Regions from separate parts of the Peribacillus aracenensis genome, predicted to be linked through region 1. Evidence: predicted binding sites of a transcription regulator. Region 1 holds the regulator's gene; each other region holds the start of a gene.
What was found. Region 1 encodes LexA, which represses DNA repair genes until DNA is damaged. Its sites were predicted from a motif close to CGAACATATGTTCG; they were not measured.
Positions count from the first base shown of each region.

Region 1 (3,218 bases):
AGTTTGAGTACGGTTTTTTTCTAAAAGAACATTCAGTTTTTCTTTTAAAATCATGGTTCGGGATAAGTGCATTTCGAACCTCTTTTTTATCGATTAATACCTTTTCTTAATTGAAAAGGTATTTTGTGGGTAATGTATAATGGTCTGGTTAACATAAGAGTTGGTTATTCAGCCAAAGGAAAATTAAAGTCGTAATTGTTAACTTAGAGATTAATTTAACGGATGCTCGATGGGGATAGAAGCAAGTCGGGCTCGTGGCAATACAAGAGATTCATGAATTGCAGCAAGACAACGGGTTCAATCTGTCTTTTGATAAGATTCTCTATAAGACAAAATACCTGTTTTAAGTGCAGCATAATTGCCAATGCTTGCATAGCCATAAAACCAGCCCATGAAAATCCCTGCAACCAAGTGATGACGATGACTGATGAAAATGGAAATGAACAAGCCAAGACCCAAAGCGATGGTAGGGATGAATTTTGGGCGAATATGAAACATGACCTTAATTAGTTGAGTAAGAATCATGATGATAGGAATGGCTATTACTGCATCCCAAAAGTTTGTATGGATGGTTGGGAAGTCCATAATTTCACCACCTTAAATAGAAGTTTTCAAAATTAATTTTTACTTTTTATCAAGGCTTTATACTATAATAAAAAAATTCATATTTAAAACTAATATATAAAAGGTTATGTAACCAGGTTTTGAAGATTTTCAGAGTTCAATTTTAAAGCCGTCAATCCATATAATTATATGGATTGACGGCTTTTTCTGGTTGGCCGCGGGAATGGTTTAAAACAACTCGGAAATTGCCAACATAAACAATCGAATACCTTACCGTGTCCCGTTCAAGTATGGAACAAATTCAGGAAATACCCATCTTGGCCTCGGATCCGAAATATACAGATAAACTGGTGAACCTTATAGAAATAAGCGATTTAACTAAATATGAAGCAAGTAACGAGGAAGTTTATCATATTGTCAAAAAAGGGGATTCCGTCTCTGCGCTTGCAAAAGCATATGGTTCTACACAAGTGAAGATTCAATAGTGGAATGGCTTGGTCGAACTTAACCTTATTAAAGTGAACCAAATATTAAGAATGAAATTTTAACTGGGAACGGTATTTCAACGCTCTCCTTTTTTTTGAATGAGCTTCTTTCCAAAGTATTTATAACAAGAGGGATAGTGATCCGTACATCCGAAATAAAAGATGTAATATTCACATGAAAATAGATTCTATTAAAAAATATATCAAAACCTACTCTTCCATATGCATATTGAGAGAATTCGGGACATAAATTAAACAAACAAAAAAAGCGCGGTTAGCGCTTTTAGTGTATTTGTCTATATAAGCCTATTACTTTTCCAAGTATCGAAACATCTCGTAAAATAATTGGTTCCATATTTGAATTCTCGGGCTGAAGCCTTATGTAATCCGGTTCCTTAAAGAATCGTTTTACAGTGGCTTCATCATCTTCCGTCATGGCCACGACGATATCTCCATTATTGGCATTGCTTTGTTGTTTCACGATGACATAGTCTCCATCATGAATTCCAGCTTCAATCATACTTTCACCCATGATTTCCAGCATGAATACATGGTCATCATGCGGTACCATGCTTTCGGGAAGCGGAAAGTATTCTTCTATGTTCTCGATGGCCGTTATAGGCATGCCCGCTGTAACTTTTCCAAGTAACGGAACGTTCACGACATTGGCTTTTGGAATATTGTTCGCTTCCTCCGAATTCATTATTTCAATGGCCCTTGGCTTGGTTGGGTCACGTCTAATCAGACCTTTACTTTCCAGGCGGGATAAATGTCCGTGTACTGTTGAACTTGAAGCAAGTCCCACTGCTTCGCCAATCTCCCGTACGGAAGGTGGATACCCTTTTTGGCGAACCTCTTCTTTAATGAAATCAAGAATATCTTGCTGCCGTTTTGATAGTTTAGTCATTAGTGCACCTCTTCCCCAATGTTCTTTGCTATATTATAGCATGGCCCCCAACTCTATACAAACATAAGTTCGAATTTTGTTGTTGACTGAAACAAACGTTCGTATTATAATTTGGTCATAACATACGAACGAACATTCGCTTTGGAGGGATATTTATGAAAAAATTATACAAAAATTATATTTATACGATTCTATTAGCGGGATCAGTATTTATCTTTTCAATTTTATTCTCTTGCACATTGAACAATGATCAAAAAAATGATTTCCTTTCTATAGAAGTAAGTGAAGGTGACACCCTATGGGGAATTGCCGAAGAATATGAAGAAGCAAATTTGACAAAAAAAGAATTCATTGGTTGGATAGAAGAGCATAATGGAGTAAGGGCGGATTCGATTAAACCTGGTCAAGTCATCGTCATACCGGTTAAAGGGGAAGAACTTGTCCAGAATTTGGCCAGTGAGCAGTAAGCAGTGAAGGTAGGGTATTATGAAAGCGGTAATCTATTGTAGGGTCAGCACAGAAAAAGAGTCACAGGAAACATCATTGGCAAGGCAGGAAGATGAATTAGTCAAATTGGCAGAAAAGATGGATGTTGAAGTCATTTCCATAATAAAAGAACAGGCTAGTGGCTATGAGTTGAATAGGGATGGCATTTTTGACATGCTCGAACTATTTAAAACCAAAGAAGCTGAAGTACTATTAATCCAGGACGAAACGAGGCTGGGAAGAGGGAATGCCAAAATAGCCCTTTTCCATGTCATCCTTAAAGAAGATGTGAAAATTTATACGCTCTCACACGATGGCGAACTTGAGCTATCGGATTCGGATGCGATGGTCATCCAGATTGTCGGAATTGTAGAAGAATATCAAAGGAAACTACATAATCTAAAAATAAAGCGCGGGATGATAAGGGCCGTTGAAAAAGGGTATCGTCCTCAAAAAAATCTTCAGAATCAAAGGAATTCAACCGGAAGGGACCGTAAGGAGATTCCTATAGAAGAAATTATTAAACTTCGGGCCAATGGATTGACATTTGCAGAAATCGCAGCAACTTTGAGGGGCTTTGGATACAATGTATCTAAGGCTACAGTGAATAGGCGTTTTCTCGAACATCAATTGAATACACAGGAAAGTCAATCATAGAACTTGTAATTTCGCTATTTTTTTAATACCATGACAATATCCGCAGATTATGAAGGAGCGAAATTATGTTATCAAAAGAAAAATTAGCCCGTATTAATGAACTTTCTAAAAAGGCAAAG
Region 1 covers NZ_JANZMJ010000023.1:61,793-65,010, reverse strand. Annotated here, with positions in the region: gene N0M92_RS20115 (hypothetical protein) at 298-585, opposite strand; gene N0M92_RS20110 (LysM peptidoglycan-binding domain-containing protein) at 882-1,049, shown strand; gene lexA (transcriptional repressor LexA) at 1,333-1,956, opposite strand; gene yneA (cell division suppressor protein YneA) at 2,112-2,423, shown strand; gene N0M92_RS20095 (YneB family resolvase-like protein) at 2,443-3,099, shown strand; gene N0M92_RS20090 (DUF896 domain-containing protein) at 3,165-3,218, shown strand, end outside.

Region 2 (3,218 bases), on a different contig from region 1:
TAAAGCGTTGCACGCCAATAATGTTAAGGTGAAAAATATAAAGAAAATGAAATCAATTATGAAATTGGTTGGTAAACTGGCTCGAATATTTGTAGGCATAGCCAAACGAAATGAATCGTATTCTCCAGAAAAATTACAACTTTTTTCAGCTCTGGCAGCGTAGTTTTTATTGAATAAATCATGCTTTTCAGGTTCTCGAAGGGAACCACTTAAAAATCATTAGACTTGATTTTCAGCTTATCTTTTGTCGAATGTTTTCTTATTCGTAGGATTTTAAAGATGCACGGAGTACCAGATTAATTGAACAAAAGGGCACTGACCCATTAGGTTAGCATAACTGGCCTCCACCCCTTGGATAGGCATGACGAAGGAATGAGAGGGCATATTTTTTTATGACCCGTTGAGATATGGGAGGGAAAGCCTCCAGGGGCGGCGTGGAGATTACGTGCATTATATGGTAAAATACGGAGTTATCTACTACTCCTTTATTTAACTATGTCTCCACGAAGTCATAATAATCTAAGCTCATTGCTTTTAACCGTTAATGTATTTTCAAGGGTTATGAAATCCTGCGAATAAGTGAGCATTCGAGAGATATAGCTATCATACTGAGGGAGTTCAATGAGAGTATGTAAAGATTAGTAAAAAAGGACGTTTAGAAATTCTTCCAAACGTCTTTTATTTAATTAGCTTTAACTATAAAGGTAAGAAACTATTCACCTTTAAGTTCAGATGATTCAATGGTGGTTACCATCAGCTCTCGTTCGTTTTCTTGCTTGCAGACATGGAAGCAAGCGCAGATTCATTGAACCCTTTAACGATGAGCCATACTGCTAAAATCATTTCATTAGCTGCTACTGGAAGCGCCAAAATAGCACCCCAAACAGAAATTTGCTGAATTACACCGAACATTACCAACAAGGCACAAATAAAAACAAGAGTTGCCCCGGTCATACCCAAGATTGGTATAAACCTGGGTAAGAGATTGGTTTTGTAAAATATATAACTGTACATCATCGTATTTATACCCAACATGAAAAGGGGACCAAGCATAAATGTCCAGTCATGTATTGCTTTTAATACTATACCAGAAGTTTGAAAAGATGCGGTATCCGGGGCTCCTGCTGCGACAAATTCGCGGCTTAAAGTCAACAAGGACAGTACGCTGATTACACCAATAGTAATGACAATCGCTTCAAGAAACCTGAAGCAAACATGCCAAAGCGCAATAGTTTCATTATACCTTCTTAAAATTGGAAACATTGTAGTTGCAGTACCAATCGCTGAAGCGACAAGAATTAATTCCATAAGCGCTCCCAGTGTCACCTGGTTGGCATGTTCAGAACCATTAATCAGATAATCCGGACCATTTAGGATAGGCTTGTATAAAATTAGACCTATTATTGCTGTAACTGCTGCAAGTATAAACAGTACCCCTACAATTTTTGCGCTCTTTTTGGTAGGATTCATTTGTTCATCTCCCTTCTTTAAGTATAGTGATAAGACTAATAACCCGTTGGGTCCCAAACAAATTTAATACTTCAGCTACTTGTTATTTATCATATTACCGAGCTTACTCCAATTATTACTCTAATATTGTCGGGATTACTGTAGTCAAAATTAATGCCGTTACTTCAACTATCGGGTGCGTTAGTTCTATAGGCGTAAAGGAAGACCACAATAAGTGGTCTCTCTTTTATTTGTTCAAAAATCAACATTTCTCTAGCTCGAACTTAATCGGGGAAGGAATTTTTTTGCCTTTCGCAGGAACAGCTGTTCGTATATAATGGATGTAAAGGAGGGATCTTTCTGATGAGTACAATTCGTGATAGAGGGCTCGTTAAATGGCAAGCAGCATTAATTATGCCAGAACATAAAGCTTTAAATAAGAAAATAGGTGAGGTTGATTACTTCTTAAATAAAAAACCTATCCTCGATGAATACCAGGTTGAAGAGTTTGAAAACAATATTCATTATGCAATGGAATTTCATTTACCGATAAGTTTTAGATTGCATAACGAGGGAAATCCAAAAGAATTGCATGGTTATTGTGTGTACATACATCCTTTCACGAAAGAGTTACGTATTCAAAAGAAAGATAGCTCCTTTGAGTATATTCAGTTTAGTGACATCATTAGTGTAATTGTTGAGGATTAATAAAAGCCCTTCTTTAAGTGAGAGGGGCTTGTTTTTTGGTTTTAATTAGGCTTAACATTTTTAACTAACTCCGTGATATCAATATCTTCGTTATAAATCACCTTATCTATTTGAAAATCTTCACTAGCAGCGAACTTAATTTTAATCTGCTGAATCCATTCGTATGCAGCTATAGCAGCCGTCCAGTCAGGATCTTTTTTATAAGCTGAATTTAGAACAGGGAAGCTTCCACCTTGTAAAAACTTAGTTCCTTTTGAATGTAAGTACACTTTGATATTAATGTTCACAATAATACCTCATTGACCCAAGAGTTTTTAGTTTTACAATATTAATTAACATAAAAATAGTGTAAACAGGTTTAGTAATTATAATAACAGGGTAATAGTATTTTTGGTATACAGTAATAGGGGGATTAAATTATGAAGGGTTCACTAGAAACATATAAATTTTTGGAATTCATCCAAGAAAATAAAGAGGATTTTGAAGGTTCATTATTAAACGAAGCATTTAATGTGAAAGACAAAATTGAAGAAATTTTAACAATCGGTAATATTGACCTGATAAATAATGCCCATAAGCTGGTTCAATACATTATTAAGGGTGAAGAACAAGAACTTCAATCATTTGCTAAACAAGAAGGTATAGCTTGGGCGACACACGAAATACCGTTATATTTCAAATTAGAGTGGGTACAAGCCATTCGAAGAACCTTGTGGAAGTTCCTACAAAAATATAATGAGGTACAGAATAAAGTTATTACTGAAGAATTTTTTTTGGTAGAAGAACAAGTTAATAATCAAGTAGATAGGTTTTTAAATGTGTTTTTTATCACCTATTCTCAATACAAAGATTCGTTGATAATGGCTCAAAAAGAATTGGTTGAAAATCTTTCGGTGCCTATAATACCAATAACACCCACTATATGTATTTTACCCCTAATTGGTGCGGTTGATCTTTACCGGACGAATATTCTCGAGGAAAAAGTTTTAATAGAGATTGGAAAATTACGTATTCAAACATTGATTATGGACTTATCTGGAATTATGGAAATGGAACCTGAA
Region 2 covers NZ_JANZMJ010000063.1:1,990-5,207, forward strand. Annotated here, with positions in the region: gene N0M92_RS28615 (IS110 family RNA-guided transposase) at 1-163, shown strand, start outside; gene N0M92_RS28620 (DUF4386 domain-containing protein) at 754-1,470, opposite strand; gene N0M92_RS28625 (YolD-like family protein) at 1,813-2,157, shown strand; gene N0M92_RS28630 (hypothetical protein) at 2,199-2,444, opposite strand; gene N0M92_RS28635 (STAS domain-containing protein) at 2,577-3,218, shown strand, end outside.
Region 2: N0M92_RS28625 (YolD-like family protein) is a predicted target of LexA. The motif match lies at 1,767-1,780, and genes of this name have one in related genera.

Region 3 (3,218 bases), on a different contig from region 1:
TATTATTAAGTAACTCCGGGGATCAGCCGGAGCATATCAGTAACATATAATACTCAAGCACAAGAGTATTTACATTAAAGTATACCATAATTCAAAGCTGATATACCCATAATCACTTATTATTCTTCTGTTTTAATATAGAAAAATAAAATCAAGATTATAAGCCAAAAACTCCAAACTTCAAATACTCCAGAGGTTTCCCACATAACAGTTAAAGGGTTATTTAAAGTAATTTTCGTTAATATATATGCTCCTATAATAATTCCTATTTTTTTTTTCGTAATAAATCGTCCTTTCTGTTCTCATTAATATTGTCCACTTCATCTTCTTGCTATTAAAATTCACTTTTTTTGTCTCTCGGTTTTTATAATCATTGGTGCCTTTTTATCGTTTTTTATTGATTCTAGGTATCTTGCCAAATATGATTCAGTAATTCTTGTTGGGACATAGCCTAGACGTGTCCGAATAATATTTTCAACAACAAATGCCTTTTTAGTAAAATGCATATAGTCTTTACCTGATGAAATTTCATATTCCTTAAAATCCTCTGAATCTCCCTGCTGCTGACCTGCTTTGTAAAAGGTATTCATATAAGAATACATTTCGCTACGCTCTTTCCTAATAGCTTTAAGTAAATACAAAAGTTCAAATGTTGATAAAGTCATAAGCTCTGGTGTTGTTTTTTCAATGTGAACATCTAATGCAGCTTCATTAACACGTATATCAATTCTTTCTCCATTTGTTTTCACAATGAGTGGATCCAGATTCATACAACAAAAATCACAATAATATTGAGTGTTCATTTTTTCGAGATTACTCCCACAATAAGGACATGTTTTCATTTAATCCTCTCCTTATTTTATAGCATATCAGCCAGCTTTTAGACTGGCTGATATGTGTAAATTCTTGTTCTTGCGTATAATCAATCGATTGAACCCTTTCTCCTTTTTATCACTTGCAAAGTAAGCCAAGATAAAAGAGAAATCAAGATCAAAATGTCTAAAACTGTTTGAAGTGCCGAACCATAAGGGTAAACTCTTATGAATAAATAAATTGTAACGAAAATGATGAAATAGAAATTACCTTTTGTTTTCATAATTTGATCCGAAGTGTTATATAATAGGATTTAGGAAGGAAAGACAAACTGTCTTTCCTTCCCGGCTCATTTCGCTTAATTACTTACGCTTTCCAGGGCGGGGTTTTTTGCGAATTTGAGCTTTTTTCTTTTTCGACCGTAAAGTCTTGATGTCAAGCCAAGTCTTGATGATCGAAAGAACCGACGCGACAATTCCTAATGCCGTTAAAACGATTCTTAATTCGGTCTCATTTAACACTTCGTTATCACCTCCTTAATAATATTATACCATTTAGACACTAAAATTACAACGTTTTTGGTATCTTTTTCATATATTTCTACATAAAAATTGGGAATAAATCAGCTATCTACGGTATCTGTCAACGGTACCGGACCGAAGGGAGGATAAGGAGTTGATAGACTCTCTATCCAAGAGCCTATTGTTGTCAACAAACTTCCACGTTTGTTGGCGCCTGCCGAAGGGGCATCCCTTCCAAGAATGGAAGGGTTGGGTAGGTTGATACTTTTATTGCGATCCAACGTGCTAGGTTGGCTGGGTGTGGGCAAGAGCCCACGGTCTTGTGGTTTAAGGTTTTCGGCTCGTTCGGTATGGCGGTGAAACCGTAAAGGGAACAGGAACCTACGAAATGTAGGCGTTAGCCGTACAGATCGTGGTTATCGGGCCATTTAATGCCGAAGCGACACGTACAGAATGACAGAAAGATGCTCTTCCTTTCTGATCAGTCTGTAGTGCTGCCGCCCAAAGGATTTTTAGACTCCATAATCATACAATTGCAAAATGGAACAAATGTTCCTATAATGAGTTTAAAAGGGCGGAAAAATTATGATAAATGACCGAGGCATTATAAAATACCAAGGTTTCTTAATGCCAGAACACATAAAAATGCTAAAAGAGTTAGATACCGATGATCATAAAGTGCCAAAACCACAATTGGATGAACGTCAAATTGAGGACATGGAACAACTTTTTTCAGAAAGTTTAGCTACTCAAACCATTTTAGAAATAATAACTTGGAAAAATGGATTTTTTAGTTCGAAAATAGGTTTTGTAAAAAGGATAGATCCAATAAGTAAAAAAGTCTTTATTAAGGATGAACTTGGAACTCTTATTAGTATTGATTTTATTAACATCACAAACGTTTCTCCTAAATAAAATGTTAGCCTAAAGGCTAGGGCAGGGTTAACCCTGCAACAAGTCTTTAGTACATATAGCTTTAAACATACCTTTTAATGCACTATCAAGATTCATTCTTTCCAGAACTTTATGGCCATTTTATCTGAGGTGTGAACGGTAATAATAAAGTTGGTGGGAGGATTGGAAGTATGACCGAAAGAAAGATGTGTTTGTACTGTGCTCAATGGTACCATTTTTCTGTAATGACTCCATTGTATGAACAAGGTAAGTCCTATATTGCATATTATTGTGAGAGATGTACACCGGCTGTTAAAGATAATCTTATGAAGCTTCCGTACAGGTCACTATTCACATGGGGGAATAAAGGTAGCGATCATAGGGGGGAATTAAATGAGTGACAATGGTGAAAATCAAAAACAGAAACTTATTGAACATCTAAATAAAGTCACGCCAGAAGAACGGATGACCCAGTTAAGGGAAGGAATAAAACCTTCAGAAAGCGAACTAGTGACCATCAAAAAACTAAAAGTTAATAATCGTTTGCCTGACGGTGTAGTAAATGTTTTGATTGAGTATATGCTATTGAAATTTAATTCTAAGTTTCCTGACCATGTGGCAATGAAAATTGGTTCCCATTGGGCTAGATTAAAGGTTTCAACAGTGGAGCAGGCTATAGACTTAGCTAGAAAAGAGCATAGACGATATAAAGATTGGGCTAATTCAGTAAAAAAAGAAAAGAATGAACCCCATAAGATTACTGAATTAGAGTCTATTAAGGGCGCAATTAAAGCTGGTTTAAATGATGAACAGCTAGGAAGGTATGTGAGAGCTTTATTTTCCTAGGGAGCGTGCCTAATGGTGCCAGGACAAAAAAACAAAATAAGCCCCCAAACAGGAGTTAACAATAGGTTTTGATGATACCATTTGCGGAGCAAATGGTATCAAAGGTTTTAGGTTGCTTCAGCAACCGTTGACAGGCTCGATGCC
Region 3 covers NZ_JANZMJ010000027.1:54,432-57,649, reverse strand. Annotated here, with positions in the region: gene N0M92_RS21710 (hypothetical protein) at 342-842, opposite strand; gene N0M92_RS21705 (hypothetical protein) at 1,176-1,334, opposite strand; gene N0M92_RS21700 (YolD-like family protein) at 1,920-2,249, shown strand; gene N0M92_RS21695 (DnaD domain protein) at 2,622-3,074, shown strand.
Region 3: N0M92_RS21700 (YolD-like family protein) is a predicted target of LexA. The motif match lies at 1,877-1,890, and genes of this name have one in related genera.

Region 4 (3,218 bases), on a different contig from region 1:
CAATACGTCCCTTACCCGTTTCAAATAGGATGAGGGTAAAAGTGCCTTCCCTTCCTCATCGGCAAGCGGATATGATAAACAAAGGGTCTCGGCAGGCGTAGTAAATGCTTTGTACGCTGTAAACTCCTCATCAAGCAGGCGCACTTTTGAACTTGGGGCAACATCAAGTCCACCAGCCAGCAGCACCTCACGATCACTATCTGAAAATATCCCATCAGATACAGCTTTTCCTGGCAAAACCCCTTCGTTCAGGCCGATAACAAAAGCTGTCTTCACATCATCCAGGCGTGATAAATCTAGATTGGCAACCAATACTTGGTCAATTGCCGGAGGTACCAAAGAAAATTCCAGAGACTCCAGACCAGCTTCAATGATAACTGCAAACTGTTTCAGGGAAAGCTCTTCCCCGCTCAGCAGTTCAACGAATTGGTCCAATAGGTCGACAACTGCATTCCATGTTTGCTCATGCTCTCTTGCCGATACCAGATCACCTGCTTCTTCTGCCTCTTGTTTCAGCTTTTCCAATTTTTCCGGTACATGCAATTCTTCCAGGTATAGATAAAGGGCTTCACACAATTCCCTGCCATTAACAGCCTTTTTAACACGTTTTGAGAGCTTCAAGATGGGCTCGGTAAATAATTGCTTCAGCTCATTCAACTCTTGCTCAAGCTGCATTTCCTTATCCGTTTGATTCCGGTCCTCTAGTTCCAGTCCGCGGAAGCGCCGGTAGGTCCAACGATCTTTGGACGTCCACCTGCTTCCTTTAATGCCACGGGCCAGCACATAGTTTTCCAGCTTATCTACCTGTTCGCGTATTCTATCATGGTTATTTTGCAGTGGAAATAGAAGCTCCGTCTTGATCGCACGAAATACCGGCTCATAACGCCAATAGCCATTGATGATCTCCAAAGTGGAACGAATCAGTTCAATCAGAGGATGATTCAGCATCGTCCGTTTGGAATCGACGAACAAGGGAATTTGATAATCCCGAAAAACAGTTTGTAAAATATCTGCGTACGCTTCTCCATTCCGGACTAAAATCGCAATATCACTGAAACGGTGCTGTTTCTGTCTGACCAGCGACAAGATGTCCCTGGCAACTCCTTCAATCTCGGCTCTGCGGTTAACTGCCTGGGCAATCGTTACATCAGGCGACTGCTCAAACGCTTTGGCAGGTCTAATGGCAAAATAAGTTTCCAGATGATTCAGTCCCGGGTTCTTTCCAAATCTTTCCGTCCCTTTTAAGATCCGATCTTCTGAAATCGGTATGCCATTCCTCAATCCAGCTTGATAAAGGTGATGATATAGATTTCCCGTTTGCCTGAACAACTGCAAATCATCCGGAGCATATTGTCTATAGGGCTGATCTAACGTCAGCGAGATCGTTACACTCCTGCACAACTTGATCATTTCTTCCACAATCAATAATTCCTGTGGAGTCAAACTATAAAAACCATCGATATATATATCCGCTTCCCTTATATAGGAAGAATCAGCCATTTTCTCGATCAGTAAAGTGAAGTAGTCCTCGGAATCCAAATATTTGTTAACCATTTCATCCTCAAATGCCTGATAGACCAATTCAAGATCATGCAGTTTATCCTGAATGCCGCTGCCGGCCTGTGAGGTTTCGGCCAAATAGTTTTGAATGTCATCAGGTTGGATGCAATACTGCTTGAACTCAGCCAGCATTAGCTCCATCTGCGCAATGAACCCCTGCTTATCAGCAGAACGACGAAACATCTTTAATTCTTCCTTTTTATCATCCATGATCTTCCGTATCAACATATTAACGCCAACGCTGTCCAAATGCAGCCGGCTCATCCCCCCGGTCTCCTGAAGAACGCGCCAAGCAAGCCTGCTAAAACTAAAAACCTGTGTCCGGATCATTCCGGCAAGGCCTGGTGTTTTAATTAATTTATATTCAGATAGAAACGTCATCTGATCAGGAACAAGGTAGATAATTGGATTTCCTTCGGGATCTTCTGCCAATTTGGAGCGAATTTCGTCCAATATATTCGAAGTTTTCCCTGCACCCGATCTTCCCAGTAAAAAACGGAGTGACATCTCTTTTTCCCCCTTACAACATAATATCTAGATCCATCATACCAGAAATACTTTAGTAACCATGACTAGGTTTCTGTTTCCAATTAGAATTACTTTCTATTATTTTAACGTTTCCCCTGAAAAAACACCAATCGTACGTTCGTGTTTTTCCCCAAAAGAAAAAGCCCACATAATTTTTGGGCTTCTACGATCATTCACCTGTAAATTTATAATTGAATTCTTTGACCGGCCAATATCGAACATCCACTTTACCGACAACATTTTCAACCGGTATATAACCAAAGTGACGGCTGTCAGCACTTTCAAGACGATTATCACCCATGACAAAAAGCTTGCCCTCGGGAACTTTGGTCACATCCGTCAATTCTTTTAATGTAAAATCACCCGTAAAATCCTGTCCCGGGAAACCTTCCTTGAATTTCTGAAGATAAGGCTCATCCACTTTCTTACCATTTACGTAAAGCCAATCATCTTTATAACGAATTTGGTCACCTGCAACCCCTATAACTCGCTTAACATAATCTTCTTGTGAGTTCGCATGAAAAACAATAATGTCAAAACGGTTGATATCATGAATATGGTAATTGATTTTATTCACGACAAGTTTATTTCCATCTTCTAGGGTCGGCTGCATCGACTTCCCTTCAACATCATAGCTTGAAAAGAGAAATGTACGGATCAAGATGTAAATAACAAAAGCTATCATCGCTGGTTTTATCCAATCGGATAAAGAATTCTTGTTTGTTTTTTCCATCTAGTTCAACCCCTACTGCATTTATATACTAATTTATTGTCCCTCTTCCCTCTTCATGCTTTTATTTAACCGGACTTCAAGTCTTTTCCCCACATACCATAGGATAAAGATGACAATCCCGATAATGATCGTACGCACAGGTTTATGAATTAAGGATACTAGATCGTAACCTACGAAGCTGATCGTAAAGATCATTACCGCTTTCCCTCCCACTACTGCAAGTCCATATTGCAAGGGACTGACTTTTGAAAGTCCTGCCACGATATTAACGATAGCCGAAGGTGTAAAAGGGAAGCAGAGCAATATGAACAAAGGTCCGAATCCATGGCTTTCCACCCAAACCATCAACCTCTGCACCTGTTTATGCTTTTGCAAAAATCGAAAAAATCTCATTTGA
Region 4 covers NZ_JANZMJ010000001.1:1,992-5,209, reverse strand. Annotated here, with positions in the region: gene addB (helicase-exonuclease AddAB subunit AddB) at 1-2,067, opposite strand, end outside; gene lepB (signal peptidase I) at 2,258-2,821, opposite strand; gene N0M92_RS00015 (TVP38/TMEM64 family protein) at 2,855-3,218, opposite strand, start outside.
Region 4: addB (helicase-exonuclease AddAB subunit AddB) is a predicted target of LexA. The motif match lies at 2,196-2,209, and genes of this name have one in related genera.